2 linked regions of the Chlorobaculum parvum NCIB 8327 genome follow. The protein of the gene in region 2 binds, or shares a complex with, the protein of the main gene of each other region. Links are inferred from orthologs where the notes say so. Each region holds a gene or a part of one and is shown on either strand. Other genes may lie near its edges.

Region 1 (3,177 bases), 1.3 Mb from region 2 along the record:
ATCAAACTTTTCGGCCATACCCAACACCAGCGATACCCCATCGATTTGCGCAATGTGCTCCGGGGCAAGTTGCGCATAACATCCGGCCACTACCACTTTTGCATTCGGATGCTTTTTGATTGCTTTCCGAATCTGCTGCCTTGATTTCCGTTCCGCTTCACCGGTAACCGCACAGGTATGAATAAGAATGATATCAGCACCATCGCGAATGTCGTGAAATTGCCAACCCTCGGCAACCAGCATATCAACGATCGATGCTGTTTCAGCATAATTGACTTTGCAACCAAGAGTTACAGCAGCAACGCTTTTCTGTTTCACAGAGCTTGAGTTATTCATCTATGCAATGGAATGTTTCATGAAACAAAATGAAAATAGAACCCGAGGAGTAAAATTTACGGTATATTGAAACCTATATTTCTTGCTTTCAAAACAAAGCGTCAGAAAAAACAGAACAAGACGAATTAGCATACCTCCAGATTACACCAAACACACAAAATGATTTCACGAGATAAATATTTCTTTTTTCGATTGCAATATTAAACACAACGACAGTATATTTAAAACGTGCTCAGATAATACCAAAAACCTGATGACTCGAAAAAACAGCAAACAGAAAACATTAGTACCATGAAAACAGAATCACCAGACAAGTTTGATCTTTACATTGCGAATGTCGATGAATTCAAGGCGCTGAACAGGGAAAAAAACGAACTCAAAGAAAAAATTGCTGAGATGAGGCGTCAGTTCGAAGAAACAATTCAGCCCTTCGAAGACGAACTGAATACGATCATCAAAAAGCTCGAAAACAACCTCTCGAAAATAGAAGGTACGGCTGCTCCGAAAACCACCGGAACCGCCAAATTCGGGCGCGGAAAACTCGGCATTGCAATCAAAAACCTCCTTCAGGCAAATCCGGACAAGGCATTCAAGCCTCGTGAAATCGCTGCCGCATTGCAGACCAAAGGCACCGCAGTCAGCCTCTGGTTCAACAAGTATGGCAGCCAGGATCCTGAAATCGAGCGTATTCCCGTAGGCGAAGGCGGCAAACGCTTCCTTTATCAGATCAAACGCTGATCTTCCCGTTCAAGGCGCGAGAACAGAACTCCTCCTTACCTATCCAGAAACAAGGCCGTCAATGAAAAAGACGGCCTTGTTTCGTTATAGTAAGCCCCTGCATAACGATTCAATAACCGATATTCCTCCGGTTTTTTGCGAAATTCATAGCGATACCAACCATCATCATATTCGCAACAAGAGAGGATCCTCCATAGGAAATAAACGGCAAAGGTACGCCAATAACCGGCATAACCCCTATCGTCATGCCGATGTTAATCACCACATGAGTCATCAGCAATGAAGCATAGCCGACAAGCATCAGTTCGACAAACCGGTTTTTGATTGCTTTCACCATCCAGACCATGCGCAAAACAAGGGTCAGAAAAAACAGAAGAAGCAATGTCGAGCCAACAAGCCCCAGCTCTTCGGCAACAACACAAAAAATGAAATCAGTCCACTGGGCAGGTATGTACCGAAGCTGAGTCTGCGTGCCCTGAAGAAACCCTTTGCCGAACAATCCGCCGGAAGCGATCGCTATCTTTGCCTGAAGTGCATTATAGCCTGCGCCCTGCGGATCAGCAGACGGGTCGAGAAAAATCTGTATCCTCTTGATCTGATGTGGCTTGAGAATCATACTCGTAAACTTCCAGGTCAACAAGCCGCTCAACATACCCCCGCCGACAACGATCAACTGATGAAAAGAGAAACGCTTTCCAACCACGATCAACAACAGTATGGAAACGGCGGCAAGTATAAAAAGAATGGTCAGGTTGAAAAAACCGGATAGCATCAGCGCAACCGGGACAACAGCCACCACGATATAATAGAGGTTAAACCCGGCAAGCACAATCATCGGAATAATAAACGAAAGGCAGGTCAGCGCCGTGCCGGTATCGGGCTGAAGCAACACCAGTCCGGCAGGCACAAGCGCGATAGCAAGCACTTTCGCCAAATCAGACTTATTGCTGATATCGGTCTGGTCATCGGAAAGAAACCTCGCCATGGCGATGATGGTTATCATCTTGGTCAACTCGGAGGGCTGGAAGCTGAACATACCGAACCGCACCCAACTGGTCGCTCCGGCAACCTTTCGCCCGAAAACCAGCACGGCAACCAACAGAATGATTCCGAGAGCGTAAATCAGGTAGGCATTGTCTTTGATGATACGGTAATCGATATACGAGAAGGCCGCAACAACGGCATAGCCGGCAATAGCCCACGTCAACTGCCGATAAAAAAGGGTGACCGATTCGGCCGTTCCGTTCGTAGCGCTGAAAACAGCCATCAGACCCATGATGACCAGGCCGGTCATGGGAAGCAACAGCCACAATTGATCGAGATTGTTATTCTTTTCCATCAGGTATCGATGAAGAGGAGGTAAATCATGGTTATCTTGGGAATATAAATTCTTCCCCGCCGGAACAACCATCAGGAAAGTTTCGGCAAAAAAATATCACAGAACGGGAGCAACATCAGTGCAGCCACCACCATTCTCCTGCGGCCATGCAACGTTCGTCGGCGCACCGAATGCCGGAAAATCGACCCTGCTGAATCGCCTGCTGGATCACAAGCTATCGATTGTCACCCCAAAACCGCAAACTACAAGAAAAAAAATCACCGGAATCTACCACGACGACCGGAGCCAGATCATCATTCTCGACACGCCCGGCATCATGGACCCGAAGCAAAGCCTGCACGAATCGATGCTGGAAATCACCCGGCGGTCACTGCGTGACACGGATGTCATCGTGGCCCTTATCCCCTTACAGAAAGGAGAGGAGCCATTCGACAGAGCGTTTGCCGACGAGCTGATCGAGCAATGGGTGCGTCCGGCGGACAAACCCTTCGTGATCGCCTTGAACAAGGCCGATCTTGTTCCAGAAGAGACCGTCCACCAAGTGCAGAACGAAATCATGGAGCGCTACCACCCCATAGCCGTCCCGGCTTTGTCAGCGCTCACCGGCAGCAACATACAGGAGCTGATCGACCTGCTCAGGCCGCTACTCCCGCTTGACGAGCCGATCTGGCCGGACGACATCCTGAGCACCGAACCCGAACGGTTCTTTGTCGGCGAAATCATCCGCGAAAAAATCTTTCTGCAGTTCGGCCGTGAAATCCCCT
Region 2 (3,302 bases):
GCAAACGGTAACCAACAAGAACGCGCCGAATTGAAAAAGATTTTTTTCTATACAGCTTTCATGATCGTGCTGGCCTTCGTGCAGCATTTCCTCGTTTCAAAACTGGTGCTGTGGCACACCGCGCCTGACGTGATGCCGCTGTTCATCGCCTTCACCGCGATGTCGATCGGCCAGCGAACCGGCACTTCGTACGGTTTTGCAGCGGGCATCATCAGCGGCTTTCTGTCGGGCAGCATCGGCATGGAGGCGCTGATCGGCACCATCGAGGGCTTCGTGGCAGGCTTCTTTCACGTGCCTGAAGAGAGCCACGCGACCTCGACCAGAAAACGGCGGAAGTTCTACATGGCCTCGGCAGCTGCGCTCCTCACGGGCAATGCGCTGCGGGCGATCATGAGCGATCCGCTGTCGCTGCCGATCTACATCAGGCTGCCCGAAGCGCTCATCCTCGGCACCCTCATGAGCATGATCATCTGCGTGCTGGCCTACCATCTTGCGTTGAAGAAAATGCTCAGGGACTGAGAATCATGGACAAGATTCAACGCGGACTCAACCTCACAACCATCCTCATCGCATCGGTCTTTGGGCTTCTCTTCGGACGGCTGGCCTGGCTCCAGATCGTCGAACACGACGCCATCGGATCGAGGTCGAGCAGCGTTCGCCGCATCTGGGTGCAGGCTCCGCGGGGCCACTTCATCGACAGAAAGGGGGTCACGGTGCTGGAAAATCGCGCGCTCTACACGCTCAAGATCATCCCTTCGGAACTGCGGGAATCGACCATCCCCTACCTGGCCTACCTGCTCGAAATGCCGGAAGAGGAGTTACGCGAAAAAATTGACGATGCCAGAGCCTACAGCCGTTTTGCCGCCTCGACGGTCTATCGCGACCTGAACGAGTTTGCTGTAGCTCGCATCAGCGAAAACCTCTGGCAACTGCCGGGAGTAATCATTGAAATCGAAGACAAGAGAAAGTACAGCGACCAGTTCAGGGGCACGCACCTGTTCGGCTACCTGCGCAATGTGAACCGCGCGCAGCTCGACACGCTGGCCGAAAAAGGGTACACGCCTAACGACAAAATCGGTTTTTCGGGCATCGAGCGGAGTTACGAAGAGGAGCTCAGGGGTGACAAAGGCGCCCGGTTCGAACTGGTCACCCCGCTCGGCATGCTGGTAGGCAAGTATAACGACGGCAAAAACGACATTCAGCCGGTCAAGGGCAACGACCTCTACCTGACCATCGATGCCGGACTTCAGCAACTTGCCGAGAACCTGCTGCGAGATACCGGCCACTCGGGCGCAGTGGTGGCAATCGATCCCTCCGACGGCGGCATTCTGGCCATGTGCAGCGAGCCGGACTTCGACCTCGACATCCTCAACGGCACCACGCGACGCAAAGAGTGGGCCGACATCGTTCTGTCGCCGGACAAACCGCTGTTCAACCGCGCGATTCAGGCCGCCTATCCCCCCGGCTCAACCTACAAAATGGTGCTCGGCATCGCAGGACTGGAAACAGGCCTGATCAAACCCGAGGATACGATTATCTGTACCGGCACCTGGACTTTCGGAAGGCGTGCGTTCCACTGTCACGGCAGCCATGCGCACGGCAAGGTCAACCTTGAAAAAGCGATCACCGAGTCGTGCAACATCTATTTCTACAACATGATGCTCAAGGTCGGACTCGACACCTGGAACGAATACGGACGGATGTTCGGCTTCGGCCAACGTGAGGGGATCGACCTGCCGGGAGAGCGGCGCGGACTGCTGCCATCGACCGAGTATTACAACAAACGTTACGGCAAAAACCGCTGGACGAGGGGCTACCTGATCAGCCTCTCCATTGGTCAGGGTGAACTCGGGGTAACTCCGTTGCAGCTCGCCAACTATGCAGCCACCCTGGGCAACGAGGGGCACTGGCACGAGCCGCACCTCGTGAAGGGATACCGCGACACCCGCACGGGCATTTTCGTGCCGATCGATCACGAATCGAGAACCTTGCCGATCTCGAAACAGACCTTTGACATCATCAAAAAAGGAATGCAGGGGGTGGTGGAGAGCGATCAGGGTACAGGCACTCTGGCGCGGGTTCCCGGCGTGACCGTGGCCGGCAAAACCGGCACCGCGCAGAACCCGCACGGCAAGGATCACGCCTGGTTCATCTGCTTCGCGCCAGTCGATAACCCGAAAATCGCCATCGCGGTGCTGGTCGAGAACGCCGGTTACGGGGGCAGCATCTCCGCGCCAATCGCCCGCGCCATGATCGACTACTACATCAACGGCCCCAAAAAGCCGGAACAGGAAACCAGTGCCGAGAAGACGACCGAAGTCGCCGCCGATACGACAAAAGCTTCGCCGGTGATGGAGCCGCCGGTGATGGAACCGCCGGTCACAACCGCAACACGTGCCCCGCAGGACAGCACCAACGCAGAAGGACAAACAGAATTGGGAGATTGATGTTACTGAAAAGCGAACCATCGGCCATCGCGGCGTTTCTCGAAGATACCAGCAACCTGAAAAGCGGCTGGACGCCCGGCGTCTGCTTCCCCGAAACGCTGGAGGAGATTGCGGCGCTGCTACGCGAGGCTCACGCCGACGGTCGGCGCTACACCATCGCGGGCAACGGCACCGGTACCACCGGCGCGCGGATTCCGTTCGGCGATTACGTCATCGCCATGCAGAAGCTCGACCGCATCGACGAGGTCGAGGTGTTGGGCGACGACAAGGCGATGCTGCACGTGCAGGGCGGTGCGCTGTTGCAGGATGTTCAGGCGAAAGCAGCAGCGGCAGGCTGGTTCTATCCACCCGACCCAACTGAAAAAACCTGCTTCATCGGCAGCACAATCTCGAACAACTCCACCGGCTCGCGTTCGCTCAAGTATGGCCCGACGCGCAATTACGTGCAGGCGCTGAAAATCGCGCTGCCGCAAGGCGACATTCTTAAGATCGAACGCGGCGAGCACTTTGCCGATACCGAGGACCGCTTCACGATTGACCTCCCAATCGCCGGTCGCGTCACCTTCCGGCTACCGGATTATACGATGCCGAAGACCTCGAAGCACAACGCGGGCTACTGGTCGAAACCGGGTATGGATCTGATCGACCTCTTCATCGGCTCGGAAGGCACGCTCGGCGTCATTCTCGAAGCCACCCTGCTGCTCCGCCCAGCGCCGGAATCGGTCATCGCCTGCCTGGCGTGGTTCCAGAGCGAGGAGGAGCTGCTCGACTTCGTCGGCAAGGCGCGTACTGGAAGCGGCGGCGTGAGTCCGCGGGCGCTCGAACTCTTCGACCGGCGCGCGCAGGAGTTCCTCC

The links.
Region 1: the proteins of mrdA (region 2) and rodA are in contact, whole or in part, in a crystal structure (PDB 6PL5), measured with the Thermus thermophilus proteins. The link is inferred for Chlorobaculum parvum NCIB 8327 from one-to-one orthologs. Residues at the interface, in WP_223903432.1 of Thermus thermophilus: Arg4, Ile5, His6, Leu8, Ala9, Phe12, Ala15, Leu16, Leu19, Gly20, Arg22, Ala23, Trp24, Leu26, Gln27, Val28, Tyr31, Tyr34, Leu36, Leu43, Thr45, Asp47, Lys156, Gln157, Gly158, Ser160, Val184, Leu201, Glu202; in WP_223903423.1 of Thermus thermophilus: Phe161, Val165, Phe168, Val169, Leu172, Pro198, Tyr199, Glu202, Tyr211, Arg212, Asp213, Gln220, Val221, Gln223, Ser224, Ile226, Ala227, Ile228, Gly229, Ser230, Gly266, Phe267, Val270, Leu274, Tyr277, Gly278, Leu281, Phe285, Leu289, Arg297.

The regions. Positions count from the first base shown.
Region 1 is NC_011027.1:1,912,172-1,915,348, forward strand. Bases 299-3,153 are described here. They hold rodA (rod shape-determining protein RodA), read right to left. Parts: upstream 2,414-3,153; coding sequence 1,184-2,413; downstream 299-1,183. Other genes in these bases: mtaB (tRNA (N(6)-L-threonylcarbamoyladenosine(37)-C(2))-methylthiotransferase MtaB), read right to left, coding at 299-318; CPAR_RS08830 (hypothetical protein), read left to right, coding at 628-1,074; era (GTPase Era), read left to right, coding at 2,532-3,153. In the rest of the region: more of mtaB, read right to left, coding at 1-298; more of era, read left to right, coding at 3,154-3,177. UniProt on the Escherichia coli protein: Peptidoglycan polymerase that is essential for cell wall elongation. Also required for the maintenance of the rod cell shape. Functions probably in conjunction with the penicillin-binding protein 2 (mrdA).
Region 2 is NC_011027.1:633,645-636,946, reverse strand. What follows is about bases 6-2,985. They hold mrdA (penicillin-binding protein 2), read left to right. Parts: upstream 6-524; coding sequence 525-2,447; downstream 2,448-2,985. Other genes in these bases: CPAR_RS03015 (FAD-binding oxidoreductase), read left to right, coding at 2,447-2,985; CPAR_RS03025 (rod shape-determining protein MreD), read left to right, coding at 31-519. In the rest of the region: more of CPAR_RS03015, read left to right, coding at 2,986-3,302. UniProt on the Escherichia coli protein: Catalyzes cross-linking of the peptidoglycan cell wall. Responsible for the determination of the rod shape of the cell. Is probably required for lateral peptidoglycan synthesis and maintenance of the correct diameter during lateral and centripetal growth.